One region of the Exiguobacterium sp. UBA1053 genome, then DNA from elsewhere that is predicted to be linked to it. Evidence: riboswitches for the same ligand, from Rfam matches in the RefSeq annotation. Region 1 holds a riboswitch; the other holds the start of a gene.
The links. Region 1 has a riboswitch for S-adenosylmethionine ahead of B3G15_RS13040 (methionine ABC transporter ATP-binding protein). Riboswitches for the same ligand answer to the same signal wherever they lie in the genome.
Positions count from the first base shown of each region.

Region 2: another riboswitch for S-adenosylmethionine. It lies ahead of B3G15_RS12135 (methionine ABC transporter ATP-binding protein); the one in region 1 lies ahead of B3G15_RS13040 (methionine ABC transporter ATP-binding protein).

Region 1 covers NZ_DCDO01000013.1:1,068,759-1,076,300, forward strand. The annotation lists gene B3G15_RS13035 (methionine ABC transporter permease) at 1-391, opposite strand, end outside; gene B3G15_RS13040 (methionine ABC transporter ATP-binding protein) at 381-1,409, opposite strand; SAM riboswitch class I at 1,496-1,599, opposite strand; SAM riboswitch class I at 1,849-1,950, shown strand; gene B3G15_RS13045 (alpha/beta hydrolase) at 2,018-2,776, shown strand; gene B3G15_RS13050 (thymidine kinase) at 2,850-3,464, opposite strand; gene B3G15_RS13055 (DedA family protein) at 3,648-4,298, shown strand; gene B3G15_RS13060 (type B 50S ribosomal protein L31) at 4,335-4,580, opposite strand; gene rho (transcription termination factor Rho) at 4,672-6,045, opposite strand; gene B3G15_RS13070 (C40 family peptidase) at 6,401-7,078, shown strand; gene B3G15_RS13075 (SDR family NAD(P)-dependent oxidoreductase) at 7,150-7,542, shown strand, end outside.
Region 2 covers NZ_DCDO01000013.1:868,091-875,632, forward strand. The annotation lists gene B3G15_RS12120 (MBL fold metallo-hydrolase) at 1-644, shown strand, start outside; gene B3G15_RS12125 (alpha-glucosidase) at 909-2,519, opposite strand; gene B3G15_RS12130 (aminotransferase class I/II-fold pyridoxal phosphate-dependent enzyme) at 2,668-3,855, shown strand; SAM riboswitch class I at 3,918-4,023, shown strand; gene B3G15_RS12135 (methionine ABC transporter ATP-binding protein) at 4,108-5,121, shown strand; gene B3G15_RS12140 (methionine ABC transporter permease) at 5,111-5,776, shown strand; gene B3G15_RS12145 (MetQ/NlpA family ABC transporter substrate-binding protein) at 5,804-6,619, shown strand; gene B3G15_RS12150 (GNAT family N-acetyltransferase) at 6,679-7,176, opposite strand; gene B3G15_RS12155 (CAP domain-containing protein) at 7,264-7,542, opposite strand, start outside.

The DNA.
Region 1 (7,542 bases):
GAAACGGTGTCGCGCCCATCGCTTCTGCTGCTTCAAGAACGCCTTTATCGACTTCGAGTAAAGAACTCTCGATCAGACGCGCCATGTACGGTGCAGCGTAAAAGACGAGCGGAACGATTGCGGCTTCTGTTCCGATCGACGTCTGGACGATCAAGCGCGTCAACGGGATGATCGCGACGAGTAAGATGATGAACGGAATCGAGCGGAAAATATTGACGATACTGTTGAAGAACGTGAACAACGGAACATTTTCAAGTAACGCTCCTTTTCGCGTGACGACAAGCAGGATACCGAGTGGTAAGCCGATCAGAGTTGAAAACAGTAACGACACTGACACCATCGTCATCGTCTGCAAAAATGCTGTCCAGATATCACTATAGTTAACTAGCATCAGCAAGCACCTCCTCGACCGTCACCTGTGCCTGATCGATGTATTGTAACGCTCGTTTTACTTCAGCCGGCTCACCAATCAACTCGACGAGCAAGGTGCCGAACGGCGTCTCCTGCAACTCTGTGATGCTCCCGTGCAGGATATTAACATCGACGTCAAAACGTTTCGCGACTTGTGATAAGAGCGGCTGCCCGGTGTGATGTCCGAGAAAATGAATCTTATAGATCGGATGTGCATTTCGCGACTCGATCAACTGACGAATCGATGCTGGAATCTCGTCATGCATGACGGACCGGACGAAGTTTTTTGCCGTCTCGGTCTGCGGGCTTGAAAAGACATCAAAGACCGTTCCCGATTCGATTAGCTTCCCAGCTTCGATAACGGCGACGCGGTCGCAAATCTCCCGGATGACGCCCATCTCGTGGGTGATCAAGAGAATCGTAATCCCGTACTCGGCATTGATGCGTTTTAATAACTGGAGAATATGATGCGTCGTCTGGGGATCAAGTGCTGATGTCGCTTCGTCACATAAGAGGACGGAAGGTTGCGTCGCGAGTGCCCGGGCGATACCAACACGCTGTTTCTGTCCACCGGACAATTGATCCGGATAATGATCCGCCTTGTCCGCGAGATCGACGAAATCGAGCAATTCTGTCACTCGGCGGCGAATCTCGTCTTTCTTGACGCCTGCGAGAACGAGTGGCTTTGCGACATTCGTAAAGACCGTGTTCGCATTCAACAGATTGAAGTGCTGAAAGATCATTCCAATCCGTTGTTTTGCTTGGCGTAATTTTTTCGGAGACAGTTGCGTTAAATCTTCCCCATCGACCGTCACCGTTCCTGACGTCGGTCGTTCTAACAGGTTGACACAGCGGAGCAGTGAACTTTTTCCGGCACCGCTAAAACCGATGACCCCAAAGATTTTACCTTTTTCGATCGTCAGGTCGACACCGTCGAGCGCTGCAATCGTCTGATCTTTCGTGACGTACGTTTTTTTGACTTGATGAAATGCAATCATTCCGTTTTCCCCCTTCATTCAACAAAAAAGGTCCCTTCTTGAGAAACAAGAAGAGACCTGGATCCGCACAGTGGCAGAATCCACTCCACTCATCTCTCAGACATCTGTCTGATGGAATTGGCACAGTGCTCATAATGAGTCTGTTGCCGAGGTTTCGTAGGGCCAGTCCCTCCACCTCTCTGGATAAGTATTGCGGTATGAAATTCGTATGTGTGTTGTTGCGTTGTTGCTTATGTCGTAAAACTAATTTTTACATTACGGGTCGAACCTTTAAAAGTCAACCAACTTTGCAAAAATAATCCATTTGGCGCATATCGATTGAGTCATAAGTTATGAGTTAGCTGAAAGAATAAATCACGATTCGTCTAGAACGATTTGACAAGGCATTTTCGGTCGTGCTACCATCGTTTCAATGATTAATCCGACAATTCCAATATGATATTTATCAAGAGTGAACGAGAGACCTGGCTCTATGACTTCACGGCAACCTGCAATCTGTAAGGTGCTCCGACCAGCAAAGCGCGGCTTTGGATGATACGGTGAAAAACTCGTGGGCGTCCAAGCAGTGACGTCGACGAGTTTTTTTCATGAATGGAGGAAAAATAGTAATGATGAACTATCCTGTATTGACTGGTGCTGAAGCGTTTTATTTTCAAGGTGGACCGATCGGTATTCTAATCTGTCATGGTTTTAATGCCACTCCGCAAAGTGTCCGCGACGTCGGTGAGGCATTCGCTGCTGAAGGTTTTACCGTCTATGCCCCGCGCTTACGCGGACATGGAACGAACGTCCGCGAGTTTGAACAATCGACTGCTCGATGTTGGAAGCAAAGCCTGCAAGACGGCTATGAACGTTTACAAGAAACATGCGATCAAGTCTTCGTCATCGGTCAATCGATGGGTGCGACGCTTGCACTGTCACTCGCTGCTGACGGCATTCCGTTTGCCGGCATCATTACGATCAATGCCGCACTTTCCGTTCCATCCTATGAAGCACTTTCGTTCGAGGACGGTCCACAGTACTTACCGGAAGGGGCACCGGACATCAAACGGTCTGCTTTCGAAATCATCTATGACCTCGTTCCAAGTCGTTGTGCGTTCGAACTCGTCCGTCTGATGGATGAAACGAAAGGACGCTTAGGATCAATCCTTCTGCCGACATTAATTCTCTACTCGGCGACCGATCACGTCGTCCCGCCGTCGAGCTCGGATTATCTGCATCAGCACATCGGAACGAATGATAAACGAAGCTACTGTTTACTGAACTCGTACCACGTCGCGACCCTCGATCATGATCAGGATTTGATCGTTCGTGAGACGATCCGCTTTATCGAACGCTCAAGCCGGTTCTCACAGGAAACGGGATAATAAAAAAAACAGCTATTCACTTAAAAGCGAATAGCTGTTACATCAAAGGACGACCGCGATCGGTACGTCTTTTTTAATTTTCTTGGTGCTGCACCGATTGGAGCGGCTTCGGCTTTCCAGGCACCTCATGGCAATGGCGGCACCGTGGCTCATACGATTCTGAAGCGCCCACTAGGATGATCGGATCATCGTAGTTCGCTGGTTTTCCATCAATCAACCGTTGTGTCCGGGAAGCCGGATCACCACACGAAAGACAGATGGCTTGCAGCTTCGTCACGAATTCTGCGCGCGCCAGTAATTCCGGCATCTTGCCGAATGGCTCTGCCCGGAAATCTTGATCAAGGCCTGCACAAATGACGCGTTTTCCGTCTTGTGCAAGTGCTTCGATGACTTGTACGATCTCATCATCAAAGAATTGAACTTCATCGATTCCGACGATTTGTGTTTCCTCTGCTACTGCTGCGTAGAGATCGCGACTCGTCGCCATCGGAATCGCCACGACGGAGTTGCCGATATGAGAGACGACATGCTCTTCATGGTACCGGTCGTCGATTGCCGGCTTGAATACTTGAACGGGCAGTTTGCCGTACTGCGCCCGTCTGACACGACGAATCAACTCTTCCGATTTCCCGGAAAACATACTGCCACAAATTACTTCGATCCAGCCGTACTGATTTATTACATGCATCATCGTCCGACACCGTCCTCTAAAAATAGTCACTTTAACGAGTATAGCCCGAAACGGTATCGAGAAAAAGGGTTGACTTCCGGAAATCAAAATTCATTTTTTCTTTACCTAGAATTTTTGTCCTTTCATTCCAACCGTCCCCTATTTCCTGTACACTGAAGAAGAAGACTTTCACGAAAGAAGGTGTCCCCGATTCATCATCTCTTACATGACATCCTGCACCAATATGGTGCCCTTGGTCTCTCCGTCCTTCTCGCAGGTGGTATCGTGGGATTGCCGGTTCCTGATGAGACCCTGCTCGTCCTGTCCGGTTTTTGGATGCATCAAGGCAATCTACCACTCGTCGGTACGATCCTCGCCGCTTACGCCGGCAGTTGTATCGGGATGACGATCAGCTATTTACTCGGATTAAAACTCGGTATGCCGCTATTACACCGCGTCGGGCCGAAAATGCGTATCTCAGAAAAGCATATTCTTTCCGCTGAAGCCGGATTTCGTCGTTACGGAAAATCGGTCTTGATCATCGGTTACTACATACCTGGTCTCCGCCAACTCTCTGCCTTTTTTGCAGGTGTCTCGAAAATGCCGTTTCGCGTGTTTGCGAGTTATGCGTATACAGGTGCGTTGATTTGGATCAGCGTGTTCTTAGGCGCCGGCTACTTCGTCGGTCGTCACCTCTCGTTCCACAAAGTCATGGACTATATCTTGGCACATCCGGAAGTCATGCCGTATTTAATCGGAATTGCCGGTGGAATCGCCTTCTCCTTCGTCTTGAAGACCTATCTCGCGTATCGTTCACAATTCAGTCTATACAAAAACAGCCTGCTTCCATAATGGAGGCAGGCTGTTTTTTTAAGAACCGACAAGTGATTACTTGCGGCCGTATTTTTTGTTGAAGCGATCGACACGACCATCTGCCGCGTTGAACTTTTGACGACCTGTGTAGAATGGGTGCGAGTCTGAAGACACATCCACACGGATGAGTGGGTACTCGTTACCATCTTCCCAAGTGATCGTTTCGTTCGAAGAACGAGTAGAACCGCTTAAGAATTTGTACTCAGTCGTTGAATCCATAAATACTACTTTGTTGTAGTTAGGGTGAATTCCTTGTTTCATGGTTGATTTCTCTCCTTCCGCCCTGGTTCATTTGCTGAGCCAGAGTAAGTTACCTTCCTATACTAAACGATTTTTTTGCGCGTCGCAATAGTTATTTTTCCGTCGTCGTTTCCTTCTTGACGGTACGCGGTTTTACCGGTGCGCGTCGGACCGCCTTCTTCTTTTCCTTCTCGAGTTCGACGAAAAATTCCTCATTATTTTTCGTATCGCGAATCTTCCGTAGGAACGTATCAACGAATTCGTTCGACTCGTTCATCGTCCGACGAATCGTCCAAAGCGCATCGAGTTGCTCTTTCGGAAGCAAGAGTTCTTCCTTCCGTGTACCCGACTTCCGAATGTCGATCGCTGGGAAGATCCGACGCTCTGATAACTTACGATCGAGATGCAACTCCATGTTACCCGTCCCTTTGAATTCCTCATAGATAACGTCATCCATGCGTGATCCTGTCTCAACGAGTGCTGTCGCAAGAATCGTTAAACTACCACCGTGTTCGATGTTTCGCGCTGCCCCAAAGAACCGTTTCGGCTTATGGAACGCAGCCGGGTCAATTCCCCCTGAGAGCGTCCGACCGCTTTGTGGTACCGTTAAGTTATAGGCCCGTGTTAGACGTGTGATCGAATCCATCAAGATGACGACATCCTTCTTGTGTTCGACGAGTCGCATCGCACGCTCGAGGACAAGCTCAGAAATCCGGACGTGGTTGTCTGGTGTTTCGTCAAACGTCGAGCTGACAACATCTGCTCCCGGAACCGAGCGCTCAATATCTGTTACTTCCTCAGGACGCTCATCAATCAAGAGAATGATCAGTTCGACATCCGGATGATTCTCCTGAATCGAGTTTGCGATTTCTTTGAGGAGTGATGTCTTCCCTGCTTTTGGCGGTGCGACGATCAAACCACGTTGACCAAACCCAACCGGTGCGATCATATCCATGACACGAACGGATAGATGGCGTGGTTCTGTCTCAAGTCGCATCAGACGATCCGGATAGATCGGTGTCAGTGCCGGGAAGAATAGACGGTTACGGGCTGTATCCGGTGCTTCACCGTTGACGGCTTCCACGCTAAGTAATCCTTGGAACCGTTCGTTTTCCTTCGGCGGACGGACTTTACCTGTGACGACATCACCATTACGTAGATTAAAGCGTCGGATTTGAGATGCTGCGATATAAATATCTTCAGAGGATTGGGAATAATTGATAGGACGAAGGAAGCCAAAGCCACCATCGTTTTGCATTTGTGGGTTGCCAGGGATGACTTCGAGTACCCCTTCGAGGAAATAAAGACCAGTCGATTCAGCCTGTGCTTTTAAAATCTTGAACATCAACTCGCGTTTACGGGCTTCCCGGTATTGTGGGACATTCTTCGTCTTTGCGATTTCATAGAGTTCTTTTAATGTCAGTTGGCTCAATTGAGCCAGTGTATAGGAACGTTCTGGTTTATCTTTTTTATCAGTTGTTGGCATGTTCTTCACCTATTCTTTATAAATTCAACTGCATTCAGCATACTTCCATACATACATCAGGAGGTATGTAATTTTATTCGTGAACTAAAGGTATCATATTTTTTTGAATTCGTCGTTAACAATCCTCTGCGTTTCTTACTTTGTAATATTCAAGGATATTATTTCAGTTATGTTACAAAAGCATCTGTTTTGTCTTCTAACTGAAAAAACGTTTTCAAGTGTGCTCGTGCTAAGATATTCCTGCAGACAAAATTCTTACACAGTTGTAAGGTAGACTGCTTAATCACACACTTAATGATTTCATCATATAACTTACGGACGCAACACACTACATTTAAACGGAGGAATTCTTAACATGAAACGTTTTCTAGCATCGATCGCGACGGCAGCCTTAGTGGTTTCAGGTTTTACATCAGTGGGTACAGGTAAAGTTGAAGCAGCGACAGTCACGAAAGTCAAGATCACGGACAACGGTCTTCGTGTTCGGACAGCACCTTCTACGAAAGCAAGCATCGTCGGGAAAGTCAACGCTGGTCAAGTCTTTACATACAAAGGCAAATCAGGCAGCTGGACAAAAATCTCATACGGCGGTAAAACACGCTATGTCTACTCACAGTACACAAAGACATACAAATCATCTTCTAGCGCTAAAAAATCAACAAGCTCTTCTTCTAAACGGACGAAAATCCTGAACGAAGCAGCAAAACATAAAGGTACACCTTATGTATGGGGTGGAACAACGACTCGTGGATTCGACTGCTCTGGTTTCACAAGCTACGTGTACAAGAAAGCGGCTGGTAAAACATTGCCACGTACGTCTTCTTCACAATATTCTTCTTCTAAGAAAGTCAGTGTTTCAAAAGTACAACCAGGAGATCTTGTCTTCTTCTCACACGGTAGCGGCATTCAGCACGTTGGGATCGCAACAAGCAAGTCAAGCATGGTCAACTCAGAAACAGGTGGCGTTAAATACTCAAGCTTCAAATCAGGGTACTGGGGTTCACGCCTTGTCGGCGCAGGATCTTACCTATAATTCATCATCTCAAAGCGGTTGAGCATTGGCTCGATCGCTTTTTTTCATCTCATTCATAAGGAGGAAATAGGATGCATGTCTTAATCACAGGTGCTTCAAGAGGTCTTGGTCGTGAATTCGCTTATCTGCATGCACGACAAGGGGATCACGTTCTGCTCGTCGGACGCGATGCGACAGCACTCTTCGAAACGAAATTCCATGTCGAGCGACTCGGGGGAACGGCAACCGTCTTTCCGTATGACTTAACGAAGCGGACGCATCGTCTGGCACTGTTTCGGGCAACGAAACAGATTCCGGTCGACTGCGTCATCAACAATGCTGGAATCGGCGTCTTTGGTTCCTTCCTTGAGACCTCGTTTGAAGACGAGTCCCGGATGATTGCCTTGAATATCGAAGCATTGACACATGTGACGAAGGTCTATGCCTCACGGATGAAAGAACACGGAATCAAAGGACGTATCGTC
Region 2 (7,542 bases), 200 kb from region 1:
TAACATTGATTGATGCTGGACTCGGAATCAACGCAAAGGCGCTCTATCACTATATTCGAAAGCAAGAGAAACCACTCGGTGCAATCATCCTGACTCATGCGCACGCCGATCATGTCGGCTCACTGGATTTCCTTGCGAACGCCTTCCCTCTCGCTCAAGTCTGTATCAGTTACCGAGATGCTGCATTGCTCAGCGGGGATGAGACGCTACGAGAAGGCGAAACGACACCCTTAAAAGGGGGTATTCCGAAAAACATCAAAACACGACCGGATCGATTGCTCGAGAGTGGTCAACAAGTCGGAAGTCTCAGTGTCATCGCCTCACCCGGTCATACACCTGGTTCGATCTCGCTTTGGCATGAAGGAAGCCGGACGTTGATCGCTGGGGATGCTTTTCAGACACAAGGGGGACTTGCCGTCTCCGGTGATGTCCGTTGGCAATTCCCGTTCCCCGCACTCGCAACATGGGATCCGGACGTCGCCCTTCGTTCGGCTGATCAACTGACGGAACTATCTCCAGATATTCTTGCCGTCGGACACGGTCCCCTCATTCTTGGACCAAGTTACGAGATGCGCCAAGCTGTCGATCGATTCTCTCAGGTCTTACAGACGAAAAAATCATCTCCATTCAAATCACACACTTAAAACGGGACTATATCATAAGTCAGTCTTTCCAAAGATAAGGGTGGCAGAATGAAAATCTGCCACCCTTATCTCATAACAAAAAGAATGACGCGTCGCACGCCATTCCTACAGGAATAAGCGCATTTATGCGCTTCAGAGACAAACAAGCCCCGTTTTCCTGCTTGAATGAAGCAGGAAAACGGGGCTTGTGTCTCGCCTGAGGAAAGGGCGTGAAAAGACGCGTCATTCTTTTTTTGAGTTAACCCCATTTTTTCGTCCAGTGGTTCAATTCTGTTCTGCAACAGAATAACGATAGACGCGTGCTTCGTAGGGACGCAAGATATCCGGGCTATCCGGATAGTTTGATACGAACAATTTTTCATGCGGTAAAATGAGGGCGGTCTGCATCGGTTCATCATGTACGTTGAGGACAATCCGCCAGACCTCTCCCTCTAGTTCCCGTTCATAAATATAGAGATACGGATCATGGAGTGCTAAGTCTCGGTACGTGCCGTAAACCATGATCGGATGTTGCTTTCGCATCTGAATCAGCGACTTGTAAAAAGCAAGCACGGACGATGGATCAGCTTCTGCCTGCGCGACATTGATGTCCGTATAATTCGGGTTGACGGCTAACCATGGTTTCCCACTCGTAAAGCCAGCTGCATGTGTACCGTCCCACTGCATCGGTGTGCGGGAGTTATCACGGGCAAGTAACTGCATCGACGAGAGTACGACCTCTGGATCCTCTCCACCAGCGACGCGCTCCGCGTATCGATTTCGAAAGGCGACGTCTTGATAAAGCGACGGATCCGAGAAACGAATCCCCGTCATTCCGATTTCTTCTCCTTGATACACATATGGAATGCCGGGTAACGTATGCAACATCAAACCGAGTAGTTTTGCGCTCTCGACGCGATACCGTTCACTGCCGAAGCGGGTCACTTGTCGTGTATGATCATGGTTGTTGAGAAACTGTGAATTGACACCTAATGGGTATAAGACGTCGTACCAGCGTTTTTGAATCTCCTTGAATCGTAAGAGATCCATCGCCTCCATGTCATCCGCGATTTCGAAGTGAAACAGCGTCCGAAGTTCTTCTCGATCTTCACTGACGTATAACAGCCCGTCTTCCGGACCAACGAACGGAATCTCACCGACTGTGAATAACTCTTTCCCCGCAAGGACGTTCGCATGCATCTCCTGCAAGAAGTCATGCACGCCTGGCTGATTTCCAAGGTACGATAGATCAAACGGATTGGCGACATCCTCGAACGACCGTTTTTTGATCAAGTTGATGACATCCATCCGGAAGCCGTCGATCCCTTGAGCGATCCACCAGTTCATCATATCGTAGATCGCTTGCCTCACAGCTGGGTGCTCCCAGTTTAAGTCGGGCTGTTCTTTGGCGAAGGAATGAAAATAATACTGCCCGCGCTCTTCACTCCACGTCCATGGGCTTGGCGCAAAGTACGAGCGCCAGTTGTTCGGAGGCGTCTCTTTCGTGCCATCCTGCCAGATATACCAGTCATCCTTATCGTTAATCCGCTCTCGCGACTGACGGAACCAGTCATGCTGGTCACTCGTATGGTTCACGACTAAATCGAGAATGACCTTTAATCCACGGGCATGAGCGGCCGTGATCAACTCCTGGAGATCTCCCATCGTTCCCGCTTTTTCCATGATCTCGTAATAATCGGCAATATCATAGCCGTTATCGACGTCCGGGGAACGATAACACGGATTCAACCACACGACATCGACACCAAGTGAAGTGATGTAATCAAGCTTATCGATGACACCTCGCAAATCACCAATCCCATCCCCGTTCGAATCCTTAAAGCTACGCCAGTAGACTTGATAGACGACTGCCTCTTTCCAGTTAGCTCGCTTCATCTTCCCACTCCTCTCCCTACTCTTTATTCCCGCTCCACTTATCTGTACCTGTTTATCCGACAATTTTTTTGAATTTCGAAAAAGTTCTTTTCTTTTGACTGAATATTCGTTATCCTTGACGACAATACCACGAAGGAGGCATTCATCCATGAAACATTTCGCTCCATCCATCGCCATTGATCGGCTTCCTGCTCCTGTCTTCGCTGAACTCGCGAACCGAATCGGTGCTGTAAAAGCTGCCGGACACGATGTCATCACACTTGGTCAAGGAACGCCTGACCAGACGACGCCTGTACATATTCTCGATGCCTTAAAACAAGCCATCGACGAGCCAACGAACCTTCAATATCCACCGTTTCGTGGACATGATTTTCTAAAGCAAGCCGTCGCACGCTTTTATGCGACTGAATTCGGTGTCACAATCGATCCGGCAACGGAAGTCGCGATTCTCCTCGGTAGTAAAGCCGGTATCGTCGCCTTACCGCAGACAATCGTCAACCCTGGAGAAGGTGTCATCGTTCCGGATCCAGGATACCCGGATTACCTGTCTGGCGCAGCACTTGCTGGTGCATTCCCGATCACGCTTCCGTTGCTTGAGAAAAATAACTTCTTACCGGATTACGACTTACTTGATACGACGGACGTCGAGCGTGCCCGGATGTTGTTCCTCAACTACCCGAGTAATCCGACGGGTGCGACCGCGACGGCAGAAGCCTTCGAACAGACAGTCGCTTTCGCCGATGCCCATGATATCTGTGTCGTCCATGACTTAGCATACGGCGGCATCAGTTTCGATGGTCCGACGCGAAGCTTCCTGCAGACGGAAGGGGCAAAAGACGTCGGGATCGAGCTATTCTCACTCTCAAAACGCTTCAACATGTCCGGCTTCCGGATCGCCTTTGCGATTGGTAATCCGTCCGTCATCTCAAGCATCGAGACGTACCAAGAACATCTCTACGTCAGTGCCTTCACACCGATTCAACATGCTGCGACCGTCGCCCTCACGAGTGACCAAACGTGCGTCCGCGAGTTAAGTAACTTGTATGAAACGCGACGCGATGCGTTGTTCGCGAAACTCGATGCGATTGGTTGGAGTGGACCACGACCGGGCGGTTCCTTCTTCGTCTGGCTTCCTGTTCCAGAAGGTTACACGTCCCAAAGCTTCACCGATCACCTGCTTGACGAAGCACATGTCGCCGTGACCCCGGGATCATTCTTCGGCGAATACGGTGAAGGCTACGTCCGGATTAGCTTGATTGCTGACGTCGAACGTCTAGAAGAAGCCGTCGATCGAATCGGAACGCTCAACCTGTTCCGGACACCTGTTGCGGAATAATTCTGAAAAAACATTTGACAGATGGGAATCATTTCCGTTAAAGTAAATCCCAACAGCATAACTACTTATCGAGAGCGACCGAGGGATTAGGCCCAACGACGTCCGGCAACCACCTGTAAGGAACGGTGCCACATCCTACAGAATGATCTTCATTCTGAGAGATAAGTTACGAAATCTTACACTTTCGTCGCTTTTTTCTGGTTGCTCTGCTACTAGGAAAAAGCGACTTTTTTTGTATGAGGAGATGAGCGGATGATTGAATTCAAACACATTACAAAACGGTTCGTTCGAGACCGGACCCCGATTTTCGCATTACGGGATGTCGATTTGACGATCCAAAAAGGAGAAATCTTCGGAATCATCGGTGAGTCCGGTGCCGGTAAGAGTACATTGCTTCGCCTGATCAACGGGCTTGAGCATCCGACACAAGGAACCGTCAAGGTCGACGGTGTCTCGCTCGGCGGGATGTCAAAAGCAGATTTGCGTCAACTTCGCTTGCGGACAGGAATGATCTTTCAGCATTTCCAATTGATCCAGTCGCGCAACGTCGCGGATAACATCGCTTTTGCGCTCAAGGCTGCTGGAGTCAAACGAGCAGATTTCCCGGAGCGAATTCGCGAACTCGTCTCGCTCGTCGGACTTGAAGGATTTGAGACGAACTTCCCGAGCCAATTAAGCGGTGGGCAGAAACAGCGCGTCGGGATTGCCCGGGCACTCGCGAACGATCCGACCGTCTTGTTATGTGACGAAGCGACATCAGCTCTTGACCCCGTTACGACACTACAGATCCTTGAACTGCTGAAGGATTTGAATGAACGACTCGGACTGACGATCGTCCTCATCACGCATGAGATTGATGTCGTCAAACAGATTTGCCATCGCGTCGCGGTCATGTCGCAAGGTGAAGTCGTTGAAGTCGCCTCAACCTATGACCTGTTTAGTCAAGCCAAGCATCCAGTGACGCAACATTACGTCGATACGGCATTACAAATCGAATTGCCGGAACGCATCTTACAGGCAACTCCAGGCAAGATCATCCGCTTGCAGTTCACGGGCGAGAAGACCGGTGAGAGTACGTTATCAGAAGCAATCCGCCGTTACGATATCTCAGTCAGCATCTTGCACGGCAAGGTCGACTACATTCAAGACGTCGCCTTCGGTGTCCTGATTGTCAGCTTGACGGGATCATCCGACCAAATCGCTCCTGCCCTCGACTGGCTCGCGACGGAACTTCATGCACTCGAGGTGATTCAGGATGTGGCTTGATCGTATTCAAACGATGTTACCTGAGCTCTTGAAGGCACTCGGCGAGACGGCGTGGATGGTAGGAATTTCACTTGCCTTTGCACTGGTCGTCGGGATTCCGCTCGGGATTCTCTTGTTCGTCACCGACCGGGGATTATTTTTTCAAAACCTTGCCGTCCGCCGTGTCCTTGACTTCGTCGTCAACATCGTCCGGTCGCTACCGTTCATCATCTTGCTGGTTGCCCTCATTCCGTTAACGAAGTTCTTACTCGACAATACGATTGGTCCGACGGCAGCATCCGTCAGTCTCAGTGTCGCAGCGATTCCGTTTCTCGCGCGACTCGTTGAGACGTCACTGCGCGAAATTCCGCCTGGTCTAATCGAAGCAGCGGAAGCATGTGGGGCGAAACCATTACGGATCATCGTCAGTGTCCTCTTACCGGAAGCACTCCCTGGCATCATTCAGAGCATCACATTAACGACGATCAGCTTGATCGGCTTCTCAGCGATGGCTGGTATCGTCGGCGGTGGAGGTGTTGGTGACCTCGCGATCCGTTTCGGTTATTATCGCTACGATAATCTCATCATGATCGTGACGATCGTCGTGCTCATCGTCATCGTTCAAAGTATTCAAGCACTTGGCAATCAACTGGCGCGAAAAACAGATAAACGCTAATCATACATACAAAGGGAGAGTGGAATCATGAAAAAACGATATGCCTTTTTAGCAACAGCCTTACTCGGTGCAGGAGTCCTCGCGGGATGTGGAGACAGCAGTGCTGATGAAAAGGACAAGACGATCAAGATTGGTGCGACAAGCGGTCCGTATAGCGACATGGTCAAACAAGCGATCCAACCGCAACTCGAAAAGAAAGGCTATAAAGTCGAAATCGTCGAGTTCAGCGATTACATCCAACCGAACATCGCTCTCGGTAGCGGGAACATCGACGCCAACTTGTTCCAACACTCGATCTATCTCAAGACGTTCTCTAAAGAAAAGAACCTCGATTTAAAAGGACTCATCACGGTTCCGACAGCACCGATGGGACTATACAGTAAGACAGCGAAGACACTTGACGACGTCAAGACAGGTGCTGAAGTCGCGACGCCGAATGATCCGACGAACCAAGCACGGGCACTGAACTTACTTGCGGAACAAGGCTGGATTGAACTGAAGCCGGATGTCGATCCACTAACCGTTTCAGAGAAGGATATCGTCAAGAATCCGAAGAAACTCGTCATTAAACCACTCGAGGCGGCTCAATTGCCACGCGCCGTCGAAAGTGTCGACATTTCAGCCGTTCCAGGGAACTTCGCACTTGCTGCGAAATTCGACTTACTTGATGCGTTAGCGCTTGAGACGATGGACGAACAATACCGTAACCTCGTCGCTGTCCAAACGAAAGATGCGGACAAGCAAGTCGCAAAAGACTTAAAAGCAGCCGTCGAATCGGACGCTTTCAATACAGTCATCGAAAAATCATTCAAAGGCTTCAGTAAACCTGAATGGGCAAACTGATGTAAAAAACGACCGGAATTCAACGAGATCACCTCTCTTTGAATTCCGGTCGTTTTGTGTTAGAACCGATACCACATCAGTTCTTCATCATGATAGATATCATCGATTTTCAGCGCCCGCGGTTCAATCGCGTATGATTCAAAACCAAGTGATCGATACAACGCTTTAGCAGCTTCATTCGTCCGGACGACCGAGAGATGGACTTGCTCAATCACAGGATGCTGCTTTAATGTACGTAATGCCTCTTGTACGAGGCGCCGTCCGATTTGCTGTTTTCGGGCGTGTAGCGTGACGTACATCGCAAATAAATTCGCTCGATGTTTCACCTTAACCGGTTCTAAGTTGACAATCGTGACGACACCGACGAGTTCATTTTCATGAAACGCACCGAACGTCATCGACTGTTCGCTTTCAAGACGAGTTGCGTACCGTTCGATGGGTCGATCTTTTTCTGCTTCATAATCAGAGCCGAATGCCTCCGGATGGTTTCGTAAGGCTTCTAACCGCAATGCTTTGTAACGAGTTGCATCTTCTGCCGTCAATTGACGTATTTTCAACTGCTCCACCCCCTACCTGTAGTATAGAACGAACTAACTCGTAAAAAAGAGGACGACATCGAGCGATATCGTCCTCCATTCTTCTATTTAAGGTGTTCGGAAATTAATCGTGAAGTACGGTGCGTTGTCTCGGAATGCTACACCGACATCCGCCTGCTTGAAGCTCTTTTGAAGGATGTTATCGCGGTGTCCTTTCGAGTTCATCAAGCCCCAATGCGCCGCAAAGACATTCGGATAGCCCATCGAGAGATTCTCACCGGCTCCCATGAACTTGATACCGCCTTGTTTCATTCGATCGAACGGGTCACGCCCTTGTGGATCCGTATGCGAGAAGAAATTGTTCTTCGCCATGTTTTCGCTGTGACC